Linked DNA regions of Salinivibrio kushneri. The protein of the gene in region 1 interacts with the protein of each later gene in a pairwise test. Links are inferred from orthologs where the notes say so. Each region holds a gene or a part of one and is shown in the gene's direction. Other genes may lie near its edges. The genes, in order: plsB and ybgC.

What was found.
Region 2: the proteins of plsB (region 1) and ybgC interact in binary tests that used the Escherichia coli proteins (3 or more experiments, as listed by UniProt). The link is inferred for Salinivibrio kushneri from one-to-one orthologs.

The regions. Positions count from the first base shown.
Region 1 is NZ_CP114588.1:96,283-105,251, reverse strand. What follows is about bases 5,930-8,969. They hold plsB (glycerol-3-phosphate 1-O-acyltransferase PlsB), read left to right. Parts: upstream 5,930-6,244; coding sequence 6,245-8,695; downstream 8,696-8,969. Other genes in these bases: ubiA (4-hydroxybenzoate octaprenyltransferase), read right to left, coding at 8,789-8,969; lexA (transcriptional repressor LexA), read right to left, coding at 5,930-6,031. Outside these bases: N8M53_RS00505 (DUF2909 family protein), read left to right, coding at 1-64; N8M53_RS00500 (cytochrome c oxidase subunit 3), read right to left, coding at 66-932; N8M53_RS00495 (cytochrome c oxidase assembly protein), read right to left, coding at 943-1,470; ctaD (cytochrome c oxidase subunit I), read right to left, coding at 1,460-3,061; coxB (cytochrome c oxidase subunit II), read right to left, coding at 3,071-4,180; N8M53_RS00480 (class I SAM-dependent methyltransferase), read right to left, coding at 4,490-5,284; more of lexA, read right to left, coding at 5,405-5,929. UniProt on the Escherichia coli protein: Catalyzes the transfer of an acyl group from acyl-ACP to glycerol-3-phosphate (G3P) to form lysophosphatidic acid (LPA). This enzyme can utilize either acyl-CoA or acyl-ACP as the fatty acyl donor.
Region 2 is NZ_CP114588.1:1,824,581-1,833,364, reverse strand. Bases 1-2,855 are described here. They hold ybgC (tol-pal system-associated acyl-CoA thioesterase), read left to right. Parts: upstream 1-1,151; coding sequence 1,152-1,559; downstream 1,560-2,855. Other genes in these bases: tolA (cell envelope integrity protein TolA), read left to right, coding at 2,702-2,855; tolR (protein TolR), read left to right, coding at 2,246-2,692; tolQ (protein TolQ), read left to right, coding at 1,556-2,242; N8M53_RS08645 (cyd operon YbgE family protein), read left to right, coding at 626-922; cydX (cytochrome bd-I oxidase subunit CydX), read left to right, coding at 526-633. Outside these bases: more of tolA, read left to right, coding at 2,856-3,730; Tol-Pal system beta propeller repeat protein TolB, read left to right, coding at 3,832-5,169; peptidoglycan-associated lipoprotein Pal, read left to right, coding at 5,219-5,737; tol-pal system protein YbgF, read left to right, coding at 5,772-6,503; quinolinate synthase NadA, read left to right, coding at 6,621-7,664; N8M53_RS08600 (UPF0149 family protein), read right to left, coding at 7,709-8,287; N8M53_RS08590 (nucleotide sugar dehydrogenase), read left to right, coding at 8,767-8,784.

The DNA.
Region 1 (8,969 bases):
CTTCGTGTTATTGCTGATTGCGCTCTCCATGGGCTGGATTGCCCCCAACCCGCGCCCTTACTGAGCTACAAGATATACACAAAGACAAACAGGCATAGCCAGACCACATCGACAAAGTGCCAATACCAGGCACTGGCTTGAAAGCCAAAGTGATGCTCAGGGCTAAAATGCCCACGCATCACACGTAGCCACACCACCAACAACATGATGGTGCCCAAAGTCACGTGTAGACCATGAAAGCCAGTTAATAGATAAAAGGTATTGCCATACACCCCGGAGTCGAGACGCAGATTCATTTCTTGATAGGCGTGCACATACTCTTCGCCTTGAAAGAACATAAACAGTGCTCCAAGCAGCACAGTCACCAGTAAAAAGCCTTTCAATCGCTCACGCTGATTTTTTTCAATCGCGGTATGGGCAATATGGAGCGTGACCGACGAGGTCAGTAGGATCAGTGTGTTAAGCAAGGGCAGCCCCATCGCCGGCATCGCGGTGGTTTCAATCCCGCCCGGGGTTAAAGTGAGTGGCCACTGGGCGACAAAATCCGGCCAGAGTACCTCTGCGGTCATCGCATTGTTACTCGCACCACCGAGCCACGGGACAGCGATAAAACGGGCATAAAAGAGCGCACCAAAAAAAGCGCCAAAAAACATCACCTCAGAGAAAATAAACCAGCTCATTCCTTGGCGAAAAGAACGGTCCATTTGCGCCGAGTACAGCCCTTGCATAGATTCGCGGATCACGTCGCGAAACCAGCCGGTGAGCATAATCAAAATAAGCACAGTGCCTGCCAGCAACAACCAAGGGCCGTTGCCACCAAACAAGCCACCCACCGTGGCGCCTGCGCCAGCGGCAATCAGGAACAGCGCCACCGCACCAACAATCGGCCAAATACTCGCCGCAGGGACATAGTAACGTTCAGGCGTCGCCATGAGCGCCTCCTTATTCTTTGGCGCTGGCAGTCACATCAAACAAGGTGTAAGCCAGCGTTAAGTGGTTAATATCATCCGGCAACTCGGGATCCACGTAGAAGATAAGCGGTAAGGAGGCATCCTCACCACGCGGCAGTGGCTGACGGTTAAAGCAAAAACATTCGATTTTATTAAAGTACTGTGCCGCCAATCCCGGCGAGACCGAAGGCACCGCTTGGCCTACCGTGTCATAACGCGCATTGTTGGTCGCTAGGTAATTGATGGTATGGGTCTCACCAGGATGCACTTGCATCTGATTAACTTGCGGCTCAAACGTCCAGCGCATCCCTGGGTTGGTGTAGGCAATAAACTCGACAGTCACCAAGCGGTCTTGGTCAATACCCGCACTGGATGCGGCGACCTCATTATCGGTTTTGCCATTGATCCCAGTGACTTCACAGAACACGTCGTACAAAGGCACTAAGGCAAACGCAAAGCCAAACATCGCCACGGCGAGCAGCAGTAAGCGGCGCACGGAGCGCGCGGACTCAGTGGCCATCGCGCACCTCCTTCAGATCCGGTGGTGTCTCAAAGGTGTGATACGGTGCCGGTGAAGGCACGGTCCACTCCAGACCTTCCGCGCCATCCCACGGCTTGGCAGCTGCTGGTGCACCACCACGTGCGCACTTAACCACCACAACCAAGAAGATCAGTTGCGATAAACCGAAGGCAAAGCCACCGATGCTGACAATGGCGTTCACGTCCGCAAATTGCAGCGCATAATCAGGGATCCGGCGTGGCATCCCCGCCAGTCCCAGAAAGTGCATGGGGAAGAAAAGCACATTGACCGAAATCACCGAGCACCAAAAGTGCCACTTGGCCAAGGTTTCATTAAACATATGGCCGGTCCACTTGGGGAGCCAGTAGTAAGCCGCGGCCATAATCGAGAACACCGCCCCCGAAACCAGCACATAGTGGAAATGCGCGACCACAAAATAGGTATCGTGATACTGAAAATCGACCGGCGTGATCGCCAGCATCAAGCCCGAAAACCCGCCGATGGTGAACAGCACAATAAAGGCAATTGCAAACAACATGGGCACTTCAAAGGTCAAGGATCCTCGCCACATGGTGGCGACCCAGTTAAAGACCTTCACCCCAGTCGGCACCGAGATCAGCATGGTGCAGAACATGAAAAACAATTCGGCAAACACAGGCATCCCGGTGGTGAACATATGGTGCGCCCATACCAAAAAGCTTAACCCCGCGATCGAGGCGGTGGCATACACCATCGAGCTATAGCCAAACAGGCGCTTACGTGAAAACGCTGGGACAATGGCCGAGATAATGCCAAAGCTGGGCAAAATCATGATGTAGACCTCGGGGTGACCAAAGAACCAGAAAATATGCTGGAACATCACAGGATCGCCGCCCCCCGCGGCATCAAAAAAGCTGGTACCAAAGTACTTATCGGTAAGCACCATGGTGGCTGCCCCTGCCAATACCGGCATTACCGCAATCAGCAAAAAAGCCGTGATCAGCCACGTCCAAACAAACAGCGGCATTTTCATGTAGGTCATGCCCGGCGCACGCATATTGGTGATGGTGACAATCACATTGATGGCCCCCATGATTGAGCTGATCCCCATGATATGCAGAGCAAAGACAAACAGGCCGGTACTGTCTGGGCTATAAGTGGTCGACAGCGGCGCGTAAAACGTCCAGCCAAAGTTAGGGCCGCCGCCTTCCATAAACAAGGAACCAATAAGCAGTAAGAACGCAAACGGCAGGATCCAAAAGCTCCAGTTATTCATTCGTGGCAGCGCCATGTCCGGCGCCCCTATCATCATCGGCACCATCCAGTTAGCCAAACCGGTAAACGCAGGCATCACCGCGCCAAACACCATGATCAAACCGTGTACTGTGGTCATTTGGTTGAAAAAGTTAGGCTCAACCAGTTGCAAGCCGGGCTGGAAAAGCTCAGCACGGATCACCATCGCCATCGCCCCACCCAGTAAGAACATGGTGAAGCTAAAAATCAGATACATGGAGCCAATGTCTTTGTGGTTGGTGGTCAACACCCAACGCATGATCCCACGCGGTTTATGGTGATGATCGTCATGCAAGGTATCTGGGGTAGTATCTGTCATCACGCGCTCCTAAAGATCTTCACCTGACTTTACCGCGTTGATTTGCGCAGCTTGTACGGTATCACCGGTGTCATTGCCCCACGCATTACGCTCATAGGTCACCACCGCCGCCAATTCTTTGAGCGACAATTGCGGACCAAACGCTTGCATGGCGGTACCTGCTTTGCCGTTGACGACAATATCAATATGATCGACCAACCTATCCGGTTGAATGGCAATCTCAGCGCCGGCCAACGCGGGGAACACACCCGGCATCCCTTGTCCTTCGCTTTGATGACACATGCCACAACGGCTGTCATACACTTGTTTGCCAAGCGCCATCAGCTCATCCATCGGCATTTCCATGTCCAGCAAGCGTTGCTCCTCTTCGCGCGCTTTTTGCTGTGCTAGGGCCGTTTTTTGCACCCAAGCATCAAATTCCTCTTGCGGCTTGGCAATCACCACAATCGGCATAAAGCCGTGGTCTTTACCACACAGCTCTGCACATTGGCCGCGATAAATGCCGGGCTTATCAATTTTGGTCCACGCCTCATTAATAAAACCGGGGTTAGCATCTTTCTTCACCGCAAAGGCGGGCACCCACCACGAATGAATCACATCTTGTGAGGTGATTAAAAAACGCACCTTGCGCCCGACTGGCAACACCAACGGCTGATCAACCTCGAGCAAATAGGTGTCGCGCTTTTGTCTTTCATTGCGGATTTGTTCGGGGCTGGAGGCAAGCAGTGAAAAGAAGGCAACGTCATGGTCAAAATAGCGATAATGCCACTTCCATTGTGAGCCCGTGACCTGCACCGTGAGCTCCGGCTCGGTGGTGTCTTCCATATCAAGTAACACCTGGGTGGCCGGAATCGCCATACCAACCAAAATCAAAAACGGCACGAGCGTCCACGCAATTTCTACCTTGGTGCTTTCATGGAATGAGGCAGGCTTCGCGCCTTTGGATTTACGGTGACGGATGATGGCCCAAAACATTACCCCAAACACCAGTACGCCAATTGCGACACAGATGTAGAAAATGGTCATATGCAGGTCATACACCTGCTGGCTGATGGCCGTCACCCCTTGGGTGAGATTCCAGCCTTCGCGCTCTGTGGCTACTGCACCGCCACTGAACATTATTAAACTCAGCGCTAGGATTCGTCGTTGGTGCCTCAGCACGGCTCCCTCCTGCCTCACGGCATCAATGCAAAGCCTTACTGCTTGTCGCCACATATCAACGTCGCACGCTGTGATAGCGGTCAGAGTAGCGATATCAGCAAGCCGTCGTTAAGGAAAAACCTCGATACAGCTGGTCACATTCATTAACGTTTTATTTACATTCAATTTAGGAGAGGTTTGCCCAAAGGACAAAAAAACAGAGGGAAAAAGATTGTGATGCCAAGCACATACTGATGCTCAACACAGTAAGCAGGGGGCTCCATGGCATCAGATTTCGATATGTAGCACCACCGGCGTAAAGCGGAGGCGATAGCGAGGCATCGCTGCCAGTGCACGCTGCCATAGACGCCACCGTGGGCACGGCTTATCGAGCGGAGATTTTTCTTCCACGCGACACGCCCAAGGTAACGCATTAATGATCGCCATTCTGGGATCGGTGAATCCGTGTTGATAGCGCTCACAGCCGAGTTTTTGACCCATTCGGGTATGACATTTATCCCCCGCCAAGACCAAACAAGCCTCAAGTTGAGGGAAATAACGGCTAATGTGGTGGCAAAAGGCAGAAATTTCTTGGTTAGTGCATTCTAGCAAGGCTTGATCGCAAATCAGCATGGTGGGATGACCAGCAGGCACCGCCAGTTGCTCCAGCCAATCAAGCTGCTTTACCGAACCTTGCACCATGCGAAAACGCTCACTGGTATGAAAGAGGCGCTCTCGCCAGAGCAGGGTCTCGTCCACGTCCACTTCCAACCAGCGACAGCGGCCGTTATCTAGTCGGTAAAAACGGGTATCGAGTCCGCCACCCACGTTAATAATCCACGCAGTGGGATGCTGGGCTAAGAATTGTTTTACGATGCCATCGCATTGGCTGGTCAGCGTGGCATAGAGAAGCTGGGTTTGATCTAGGTTGTGCCAGTCACATTCAGGTTGCAACACGCACCCCTGGCAAGCGGCAGCCGCCATGGGATCATAGATCACGCCGTCGTCAGTCAGGCTCTCACGACTGCGCAGCCACATTGGCTTAAATAGCTTACTGGGAACAGAATGCTGTTGAGTACGCACGGACACCTCCACACACGATAATCACTGATGATAATAATTATCGTTTAACTGAGCAAGAATGCAAAGGTGTTTTTTTAACCGCGTTCCAATGGCGGACGCTATCGCCCGCCAAGGTCCAGATTACATCCAGTCGGTATTACGGATCACGCCCACAGCGACGCCTTCAATAGTCAGCGATTGTGCGGTTAAGTCCACCGAAATTGGCATAAATTCGTCGTTTTCAGCATGAAGCACCACTTGCGAACCTTTTTTCTCAAGACGCTTCACGGTCACATCGTCATCGACACGGGCAACCACCACTTGGCCGTTGTGCACATCTTGCGTTTTGTGTACCGCCAGCAAATCACCGTCGAGAATACCGATGTCTTTCATGCTCATCCCATTGACACGAAGCAGGAAGTCAGCATTGGGCTTGAACAGAGCAGGATCGACCTGATAGTGGCTTTCGACGTGCTCTTGCGCCAGTATTGGCTCACCGGCGGCGACACGACCAATTAAGGGCAGCCCTTGCTCTTCGGGCGTGACCACTTCTTCTTCACTGATCAAACGAATACCACGTGATGCCCCTGGAATGATTTCCAACACACCTTTACGGGCCAAGGCTTTTAAATGCTCCTCTGCGGCATTCGCGGAACGAAACCCCAATTGACGGGCGATCTCGGCGCGGGTCGGGGGCATTCCTGTTTCTTCAATGTGGGCTTTAATCAAATCGAAGATTTGTTGCTGTCTCGCGGTTAACGGCTTCATGCTCTTACCTGTCTTTTTATACAGTTAACTGTGAGTATATCCAGTAATCTACGGCTTGAAAAGCACTAATTATGCGCACGAGAAGCGGATCGCATTCTCGTGAACGCCGCCGATTGCACGCAGGAGAGCGGTAAATCTCGACCTTTGTTTGCAAGTTCGCGGCACTTTTCTGCTATCCTTGGCGCGCATTTTGAATTTGAGGCACTGACAATCATGGCGCTCTGGCAAAAGATTTATTACAAGCTATTGAATTTGCCGCTTTCTGCCTGGGTAAAAACCCAATGTATTCCCTCTGAACCGGTCGAACAGCTTAATCTGTCACTCGCACGGCCCATCGTGTATGTGTTGCCGTTTCGGTCTCATTCCGATTTATTAACCTTACGGCGTACGTGTCTGCGTCAAGGGCTTCCCGATCCGTTAACGCCCTTGACCATTGGCGATGTCACCTTGCCGCGCTACGTGTTTATTAGCCACGGACGCAAGGTGTTTTCCGGCGATGACGATCTGCCTGCACGCTCGCTCGCGCATTTTAAAGACTTACTCCATTTACACCGACAAGATAGCGAGCTAGATATTCAACTCGTGCCTGCCTCGGTGCTTTGGCAGCGCGATCCGGGCAATGAAACCCAGCGCCACCAAGCTATTTTGCGCGCAATGAATGGCCCCGAGAAGCTGTGGACCATTCTTACTCGTGGCCGGGATGGCATGGTGCGTATCAGCCAGGCGGTGTCGCTGCGTTATATGGCCGACAGGCACGGCACCGACCAAGCCATCGCCCATAAACTGGCGCGGGTGGCAATGATCCACTTCTCGCGCCAAAAGCTTGCCGCTTCAGGGCCGCGCTTGCCCAACCGTGGCTTGCTGTTTAAGCGACTGCTTGCGTCGAAAGCCATCGATAAAGTGGTACACGACGAAGCGCAAAGCCGTGACGTTTCGGTGGAGAAAGTCCGTAAAGAAGCGGTCGATATGATGGAAGAGATCGCCGCCAACTTTTCCTATCGTTTGATTCGTTACAGTGACCGCATTCTTACTTGGCTGTGGAACAAGCTCTATCAAGGCATTCATGTCAACAACGCCGAGCGTGTGCGTCAATTGGCGCAAGATGGCCACGAGATTGTCTACGTGCCCTGCCACCGCTCGCACATGGATTACCTGCTACTTTCGTACGTGTTATACAAAGAGGGCTTGGTACCGCCGCATATTGCCGCTGGTGTGAACCTCAACTTCTTCCCGGCCGGACCCTTGTTCCGCCGTGGTGGTGCCTTCTTTATTCGTCGTAGCTTTAAGGGCAACCGCCTGTATTCCACCGTTTTCCGCGAGTACTTGGCCGAGCTATTTGCCCGAGGTTACTCGGTCGAGTACTTTGCCGAAGGAGGCCGCTCTCGCACAGGCCGCTTACTGCCAGCGAAAACGGGCATGCTCGCCATGACCTTGCAAGCGATGCTTCGCGGTCAACAGCGCCCCATTACCTTGGTGCCTGTCTATATCGGCTACGAGCACGTGATGGAGGTCAACACCTACGCCAAAGAACTTCAAGGCCAACGCAAAGAGAAAGAAAGCTTTGGCCAGGTGCTAGGTATCGTGCGCAAACTGCGTAATTATGGCCTCGGTTACGTTAACTTTGGCGAGCCCATTGCACTCAATCAGCACCTTAATGAACAAGTCCCTGACTGGCATGACTACGTCAATCCGATCGAGCCACAAAAGCCAGCGTGGATGAACCCAGTCGTCAGCGATTTGGCCACCAAGGTGATGACCCACATTAACGATGCGGCGGCCACTAACGCCCTCAACTTATGTGCCACCGCGTTGCTGGCCTCGCGTCAGCGCGCCTTAAGCCGTGAGGCACTCGAAACACAACTGGGTGTGTATAAGGCCTTGTTAACGCAAGCGCCTTACTCGCCAAGCAGCAGTGTCCCTCAAGATTCACCGGCGGATTTGGTCGATCACGCGTTATCACTCAACAAACTGATTGTCGAAAAAGACACCATGGGTGAAGTGATTTCTTTGGATCGCCAACAAGCCATCTTAATGACTTACTACCGCAACAATGTGATTCATCTGGTGGCGCTGCCATCGCTGATCGCACAAATATTGGTGACCCACCAGTCAATCAGCCAATCGGGTTTGCGGGCTTGCGTGCAGCAGCTGTATCCCTTGCTCAAAGCCGAGCTCTTTATGAGCTTTGATGACGCGGGACTCGAAAGCTATTTCGATGCCTTGCTACATGCGATGCACGATCAGTCGCTACTGTGTTGTGACGATGGCAAAGTGACTATGAACAAGGCGAAGCTCGGTGAACTGCAATTGCTGGGGCGTACCATTGCCGAGACGCTGCAGCGCTACGCGATTACGCTCACCTTATTCAGCCACCAGCCGCACATTGATAAGCGCGATTTGGAAAAACACAGCCAAATGCTGGCGCAGCGCCTGAGCCGCTTACACGGTATTAATGCACCTGAGTTTTTTGATAAAGGCGTATTTAGCACCTTCGTCGATACACTCCGTGAGCAAGGCTATCTCGATGATGATGCCAAAGCCAATGCCGAGCGTATCGCCGCACTGAACAATTTAGTGTGCGAGTTAATTTCACCGGAAGTGCAATTGACCATTCAAGCGGTGCTTAATCAGCCACTAGGTACGCACAAGGCGGACAAAAGCTAAGCGAAACCGTCCGTTCATCAATCAATCCTGATCAAAAAAGGCGCTTTACCAAACCAAGGAGCGCCTTTTTTATCATGCTTTTTTCAAACTCGGCTAACCGTATACACCTAGCAATACACCAATAAAAATCACTAGGCCGACATAGTTATTGTTCAAAAAGGCTTTGAAGCACGCCATTCGTTCGCGCTCTCTGGCGAGGTATTGCTGATAGACAAACAAAGCAAAGGCGGCCAATAGGCTCCACTGATAGGCTGGCGACAGCGCTAACCACTGC
Region 2 (8,784 bases), 1.7 Mb from region 1 along the record:
TTGACCACAGTGCTATTCGTGGCGGCAGGCTTCTGGGTACAAAATATGGATGGCTTCGTGGTGGTCAGTGAGGCAGCGAACCAAGCCGCTTCTAACCCACTGGCGAAAGAGGTCGCAGTGCAAAGTGGCGCTTGGATGCGTAACTATCAAGCGATGCCAATCCTCTGGTTAGCACCGCTGGTCGGTGCGGTGATGCCACTGCTGGCACTGCTGGCATCGCGCCTTGAGCGTGGCGGCTGGGCTTTCTTGTTCTCGAGTTTAGCCGTGGCGGGGGTGATTTTGACCGCAGGTATCGCGATGTTCCCGTTTGTGATGCCATCAAGCACCTTCCCAGGCCACAGTTTGACCATGTGGGATGCCACTTCCAGCGAGCTGACCTTGTCGATTATGACTATCGTGGCTGCGGTGTTTGTGCCGATTATCTTGGCTTACACCCTGTGGTGTTACATTAAGATGTTTGGCCGCTTAGACGCGCAATATATTGAAGACAACACACACTCACTGTACTGATTGAGGAGCTTGCATATGTGGTATTTCACGTGGATTCTTGGTGTGCTACTGGCATGCGCCTTTGGCATTATCAACGCCTTATGGTTAGAGCACACCGAAGCGATGGATCACGATAATGAGTGAGCGCCAACCTGCTCCCTTAGGCCAGCATTTTTCTGGCCTTTGGCGTCTGCTCTCACTGGCCAGTGCCCTGTGCTGGGGTGGCCAAGTGATGTGGGCGCCAGACGCCTTTGCCCAGCGCATGGGCGGTGTCACGTTTCCGATGGGGGTGGGGCTGCTGTACGCCACCTGTGTGGGGGTGATTCATGCCGTCGGTTTTACCGCGCAAGGTAAATGGAGTCGATGGCTCACCTGGCCGCCATTCGGGTGGGGCGTTTCCCTTCTTTTGCTCGCCTTGATGTGGCTGCGCTAGTTGAGTGAGGCGCCCGCTAAAAAGCGCAAAGTGACAAACGAATGACAAAGGCACCCGAGTGGTGCTTTTTTCATCACTCGCGTGTCAGTAATTGCGTGTTTTTTGCTGCACATCACTTCTCGACCGCTTGATGGGCGACCAATGCGCCAGCCGCGCGGTCTCGGCATTTCTATACATCCACAACTTAGGTATAGTAATTGCCTATAGTAAACCGATCATGGGTAGAGACATGACAGAATCAACGCCGTTTCGCTGGCCCATTCGTGTGTATTATGAAGACACGGACGCTGGTGGGGTGGTTTATCACGCTAACTATCTCAACTACTTTGAGCGTGCTCGCACTGAACTGTTGCGTGAGATCGGTGTCAATCAACAAGCGCTCTTTGCCGATCACACGGCCTTTGTGGTGCGTCACATGGACATTGATTTTCATCGTGGCGCGCGGCTTGATGACGCGCTAGAGGTTGTCACCACAGTGTCAGCCATGGGGCGCGCCAGCATGACCTTTTGTCAAAGCTTGGTGAATTCTGACCAAAAAGCATTGTGTGCGGCGACGGTTAAGATAGCCTGTGTCGACCCAACAACCATGAAACCCAAATCGATTCCAACACAGATTAAATCGGAGATGATGACGTGACCGCTGAACTTTCCATTCTCGACCTGTTTTTGCAAGCAAGCTTGCTTGTCAAGGTAGTGATGCTGATATTACTGGGTATGTCAGTGGTGTCATGGGCAATGATCATCAAGCGCTCCAAGGTGATGAAGCAAGCCTTTAACAAAGCGGAACGGTTTGAAGACAGATTTTGGTCTGGGATCGATCTCTCTCAACTATTCCAAGAAGTGCAAGCGCGCAAAGACAATTTGACCGGCAGCGAGAAGATTTTTTACGCCGGCTTTAAAGAATTCGCGCGATTGCACCGTAGCAACGACAAAGTGCCTGAAGCGGTAATGGAAGGCACGTCGCGGGCGATGCGTGTGTCGCTATCAAAACAGGTGGAAGAGCTGGAAACCCACCTGCCATTCTTGGCTACCGTCGGGTCGATCAGCCCGTATATTGGCTTGTTTGGTACTGTGTGGGGGATCATGCATGCCTTTATCGCTCTAGGCGCGGTAAAACAGGCCACGCTGGCGATGGTGGCCCCCGGGATTGCTGAAGCCTTGGTGGCAACCGCGATGGGTCTGTTCGCGGCGATCCCAGCGGTGATGGCGTACAACCGCCTGACATCTAAAGTGGGTAAACTTGAGCACAACTACATGAACTTTATGGAAGAGTTCTCGAGCATTCTTCATCGTCAAGCGTTTGCGGCAACCCAGGAGTGATCCATGGCGTATCAACCTAAGCGGCGCAAGATGACGGCGGAAATCAATGTCGTCCCCTACATTGATGTGATGCTGGTACTGCTGATTATCTTTATGGTGACCGCCCCCTTCGTGACTCAGGGGGTGGATGTCGATCTGCCACAAACGGCACAAGCGAAAACAGCGGCAGAGCTGGCTGAAGAGGAAGATAGCGGCGCCTTTATTATTGTAGAAGTAGATAAAGACGGTCAGCTCGGGCTCAGTGTCAATAATGGTGATATGACGCGCGGTTTGAGCTTGGAAGAAATCCTAGTACGCGTTAAAGCTGAGCTGCAGCTAAATCCCAAATCACCCGTGTTAGTGGGCGGTGATGGCCGAGTGCCTTATTCAGAAATCATCCTGACGCTTGATGCATTAAACCAAGCCGGCGTGTCGTCGGTGGGCTTAATGACAGAGCCGTACGAGTCGTAGGTGAGGATGATGAACGAGCCAAGCGATAAACCAACCCATAAAAAATCAGGCAAAGATTCGCTGATGCCCGCACTGGCGATATCTGCCGTGTTGCATGTGGTATTAGTCATTGTGCTGTTGTGGGGCGCAGACTTTAGCTCTGACTCAACACCAACCCCTAAAGCGGGTCGCGCGATTGATGCCACTGTGATTGATCCGGCGGTCGTCAATGCACAAGCGAAGAAAATTCGCGAGCAGCGCGATCAGGCCAAACGCGAAGAAGCGGAGCGACTTAAACGGTTAGAGCAGCAAGCGAAACGCCTTGAGCAGCAGCGCGAACAAGAAGAGCAGCGCCTTCGCGAAGTAAAACGACAAAAGCTGGAAGCTGAGCGCCAGGCACGGGAAGAGCAAAAGCGAATTGCCGAGCAAAAGGCCAAAGCAGAAGAGCAAGCGCGTATTGCCAAGCAAAAAGCCGAGCAGGCCGAGCGCGAACGGCAGCGCAAGTTAGAAGAGAAGCGCAAAGCCGAATTAGCGGCGGAGAAAGCGGAAAAAGCACGGCAAGAAAAGCTCGCTGCGCAACGTAAAGCTGAGGAAGAAGCGAAAAAAGCCGAAGCCGAGCGACAGCGTAAGCTTGCCGAGCGTAAAAAAGCGGAAGAAGAGGCGCGTAAAGCCGAACAAGCTCGCCAAGAAGCGGAGCGCAAAGCGCAAGAGGCGGCACTGAACGATTTGTTCTCGGGCCTTGAGTCGGAAGCCAGCCAACGGCAAACCGCGCGCGGGCAATTTATTCAAGATGAAGTGGCGCGGTACGGCGCCATTTTTACACAGATGATCCAGCAACGGCTGATCGTAGACGATGGCCTAAGTGGCCAAGAGTGCGTGGTGAATATGCGCTTGTCACCGACCGGCCTGTTGCTTAATGTGGAAGAAAAGGCGGGCAACACGCGGCTGTGTCGCGCGACCAAGACCGCGGTGGCGTCTGTGTCTCAGTTTCCAATGCCGGAAGATGGCGATATTATTGCCAAACTACGTGATATCGAGTTGACCGTTAGACCTAACTAAACGACAGGATACCAAACATGATGGAAGTGAGCCCCTGCGGTGGCACAAGCAGTGTGACAAGCAAAAGTCAGGATCGTTTGCGAACATGGCGTATCGCCGCGATGGTGATGCTTTTTGCCTGTCTATCGATACTGACTCAACCGGCACATGCCGCGCTTAAATTGGTGATCACCGAAGGGGTGAATACCGCGCGCCCAATTGGTGTGATCCCGTTTCAATGGAAAGGGCAAGGCGAACTACCCGAGGATATTTCTGGGGTGGTCGGTTCTGATTTACGTCGCAGCGGTAAGTTTAACCCGCTGGCGGTCAGCGAGATGCCACAAACTCCGTATAGCGATACTGACGTAGATTACAACGCTTGGACCTCGCTGGGAGTGGATGCGGTGGTCACAGGTACGATTACCCCGACCTCGGACGGTCGCTATCAAATTGATTATCAGCTGATTGATATCGTTCGGGGCCAGCTCACCGGTGGGGACAGCAAAGGCCTAGGCGCCGATGGCGAGTTGGTGCAAACCGATGATCACTTGCTGGTCAACAACCGCGCTACGGTCAAAGAGAGCGACTTGCGCCGCTATGCGCACCGGATTTCCAATATTGTTTATGAGCAGCTCACCGGCGAAAAGGGCGCGTTCTTAACCCGTATCGCTTATGTGGTGATTGATAAAGAAAACGACTACCCCTATCAACTGCGATTGTCGGATTACGACGGCTATAACGAGCGTTTGATCTTGCGTTCCAAACAGCCTTTGATGTCACCGTCTTGGTCACCGGATGGTCGTAAACTTGCCTACGTCAGCTTTGAAAATGGTCAGGCAGAGATCTTTATCATGAACATCTACACCGGCCAACGTGAGAAAATTGCGTCATACCCTCGTCACAATGGGTCGCCACAGTTTTCGCCTGATGGCAATAAGTTAGCCTTGGTGCTCTCCAAAACGGGCAGCTTGCAGGTGTACACCTTCGATTTGAACAGCAAAAAATTGACGCAAATTACCCACGGCCGTGCCAATAGCACCGAGCCATTTTGGGATCCTGATGGTAACTCGCTGATCTATACCTCTGACCGGGGTGGCAAACCACAGATTTATCGCGTAAATTTAGACGACGGAACTAGCCGACGGATCACGTGGCAAGGCAATCAGAACATGGGTGGGCAACTGACACCCGATGGCCGTCATTTGATTATGGTAAATCAATCATCGTCTGGCTATAACATTGCAAAGCAAGACTTAAACAGCGGGGCGGTGCAAATCCTAACCAAAACCTTGTTGGATGAGTCGCCAAGCATTGCGCCAAATGGCAGCATGGTGATTTACAGCTCGGTATATGGACGTAAGAATGTGTTGTCACTCGTCTCCGTAGACGGCCGCTTTAAAGCGCGGTTACCGGCAACCAACGGGCGCGTGCGTGCACCAGCCTGGTCACCTTACCTGTAGTTTTTAATTTTAAACAACGTGCGCTAACTTTCTAGAAAAGGAAAATAGAATGCAAATCAATAAAGTACTGAAAGGTCTGGCGGTGGCACTGCCGATGTTTACTCTGGCTGCGTGTAGCTCACACGATAGCTCAACAGGCAGTGGTTCTGGCCAATCAACCAACCAAAACGGCACCACCGTTGTTTCTCCTGTTGACGGCCAAGGCTCAATGACAGAGCAACAAATTCGTAACCAAGAACTGCGTCAGTCGCAAACCGTTTACTTCAACTTTGACGACTCATCAGTACTGCCACAATACGAAGACATGTTGGATGCCCACGCCACTTACCTGCGTGCGAACCCAGCGATGGAAGTGGTCGTAGAAGGTCACGCTGACGAGCGCGGTACGCCTGAGTACAACATTGCCCTGGGCGAGCGTCGTGCCGAAGCGGTTTCTAAATATCTACAAGCGCTGGGCGTACCGGCGAGCCAGATCTCTATCGTGAGCTACGGCGAAGAAAAACCGTTGGTACTTGGCCAAAGCGAAGAAGCTTACGCCAAAAACCGTCGTGCGGTATTGGTATACTAATCCAGCCTTTTGGTAATGGATAAAGGATATGACAATGAACAGTAACTCTGTGCGAACCCTCGCGCTGGCGTTACTGGTGAGTGTGGCAGCCCCCGTGGCTGCCACACCTGCTCCGGTGACAGAAGTAGGGGCGGGCGGCACCGCCGTCGATCGTTTGGAGCGGATGCTCCAAGCACGTAACCAAATGCAGCTCGATATGCAGCGCCAGCTTGACCAAATGGCGCAAGAGCTGAGCAATTTACGCGGCAACGTTGAGCGCAACAGCTATGACATTCAACAAATGGTTGAGCGTCAACGCGACCTCTATCGAGAAATCGATACCCTGAGAACGGCGAAGCAATCAGCACCTGCAGAGCCAGAGAAAGCGCCAGAAGACAAGCCAGCGGTTAACTTCACCGCTGATCAAACTGAGAATGCAGCCTATGAAGCTGCCGTTAATCTAATCTTAAAAGAGAAAGATTACCAAGGCGCAACCAAAGCATTTAAAGCGTTTCTTTCAACATACCCAGAGTCGGTATACACCGCCAATGCCCACTATTGGCTCGGTCAGCTTTATTTCTCCAAACGTAAGTTTGAACAAGCCAGCCAAGAATTCACGGCAGTCAGTGAGTTTAAAGACTCTAACAAACGCCCCGATGCGTTGCTGAAGCTGGGCCTGATTGCACAAAAACAAGGTAATGGCGACCAAGCCAATCAATACTTCCAACAAGTGATTGATACCTACCCAGACTCAACCAGCGCCAAACAAGCCAAAAACGCGATGTAGGCAATAAGGTCCTAGGCTCCTAGGACCTAGCTTCTCTCTTCATATTGTTTCTCCCCCCACTCACGTTATACTACTCGGAATGGAAGTTCCGGACTGGAAGTAAGCATGAGTAATCCCATGAGCCAAGTGATTGAAACGTCGCAAAGGGTCTACCCCTTTCCGCCGAAACCTGTGGCATTGAGTGACGAAGAGAAAAAACAACACGTTGCACGCATCAAACAATTGTTAGAAGAAAAGGACGCGGTGCTTGTTGCTCACTATTACACGGATCCAGAGATCCAAGCCCTCGCGGAAGAAACCGGCGGATGTGTCGCCGACTCGTTAGAAATGGCTCGCTTTGGTAACCAACACTCAGCAAGCACCTTGATTGTGGCTGGCGTGCGCTTTATGGGGGAAACCGCCAAAATTCTCACCCCAGAAAAAATCGTGCTAATGCCGACACTTAATGCGGAGTGCTCGCTAGATTTAGGCTGCCCAGCGGACGAATTTACCGCTTTTTGTGATGCTAACCCTGATCACACCGTGGTGGTGTATGCCAACACCTCCGCCGCCGTTAAAGCGCGTGCCGATTGGGTGGTCACCTCAAGCATTGCGTTGGAGATTGTTGAACACCTTGATAGCCAAGATAAGCCGATTATCTGGGGACCCGACCGCCACCTTGGTGCTTATATCGAGAAAGAAACAGGCGCTGACATGCTGCTATGGCAAGGTGAGTGCGTGGTGCATGATGAGTTTTCAGCTCAAGCGCTGGAAAAAATGAAGCATCTGTATCCTGATGCCGCGATTCTCGTTCACCCAGAATCGCCAGCCAGTGTGGTAAAAATGGCCGATGCCGTCGGCTCAACCAGCCAGCTGATTAAAGCGGCACAAACGCTGCCGAACGAAAAGCTGATTGTCGCCACCGATAAAGGCATTTTTTATAAGATGCAGCAAATGGTGCCGGAAAAAGAACTTGTCGAAGCCCCAACCGCCGGCGCGGGTGCGACCTGTCGCAGCTGCGCCCACTGCCCATGGATGGCGATGAATGGCCTTAAAGCGATTGAAAACGCGCTTGAAAACGGCGGTGAAGAGCATGAAATCCACGTTGACGACAAGGTGCGCGAAAAAGCGTTAATCCCGCTCAACCGCATGCTCAACTTTGCCGCTGAAATGAAGGGGTAAAGCGGTTCCTAGGGCCTAGGCTTCTAGGTCCTAGGAACCCGTTTTTATGCTCCTTCCGCATCTTCCGCCAACGCCGCGCCGTGGAGGGTTAAACCACACAACATTGTGGGCATGGCGTTAAAGATTTCCTCAAACTGTGCCAGCTCTTCCGCGCCTTGTGCTTCCATGGTGGAAAGCGCGGTTTCTGGGTCGTAAAGCAAGCTAATAGACAGCACTACGCCACCGAGTAGGGCATTACCATCAGTGTTTTCCGGCATCAGCGTTTCCCAGTCATCACGGGTCAGGCTCCAGCCTTGCAACAATCCTTCGGCGAAATCGCGGGTCGCTTGGTTGACAATTTCAGCGTCATCCAGCAAACAGCCTTCTGGCCATTGCCAGGTTTTCTCCAACAACTGCTGACGCTGTTCATTCCAAATATCCACAATCAAATTGGCGTACTGCTCAAACTGCTCATGGTTCTCAAATGGCGCTTGTTCTTCACCCCCCCACATCACAGGAAGCCACTCGCTAGGGCTAATAACATGAGGCGCGGCCGCCATCGCGGTGACCACACCACGAGTTTGCATTTCGTTAAGTAGCTGCTCGCTATCGGCATGCTGGGTGAGAAAGTCTGATAACGTCATAACACTCTTATTTGTATTTTGAACAATGCCATGAGTTTAACAGCTTTCGCACTCGCGTGCTTCCATCGCTCGTACACTGTTGCTCAACACGTTGGCGACTGAATCGGGGGGTAACTCAGTTTTTCCAGACATAATGATGCTTTTGGTGATGGAATAGCCATTTAAACCTAAAGCCATCACCAACAGCTTGACCGCAAAGCAGCAACTCTCTATAGTACGCCCCGTTAACGCGACAGCGGGTAGGTCAAGTCCACCTAATAAATAGCTTGCGTAGCAGACAATATGGTGAGGTGTCCGAGTGGCTGAAGGAGCACGCCTGGAAAGCGTGTATACGGCAACGTATCGAGGGTTCGAATCCCTCTCTCACCGCCATCATTTAAAAAACCGCCCTCGTGGCGGTTTTTTGCTATGTGCAGCCGCTAGTCGTTCTCCAATCCCCGTGATACCCTTTCTTAGGTTTGAGCCAAGAGAATAAAACGATGAAAATTGCCGTTGCT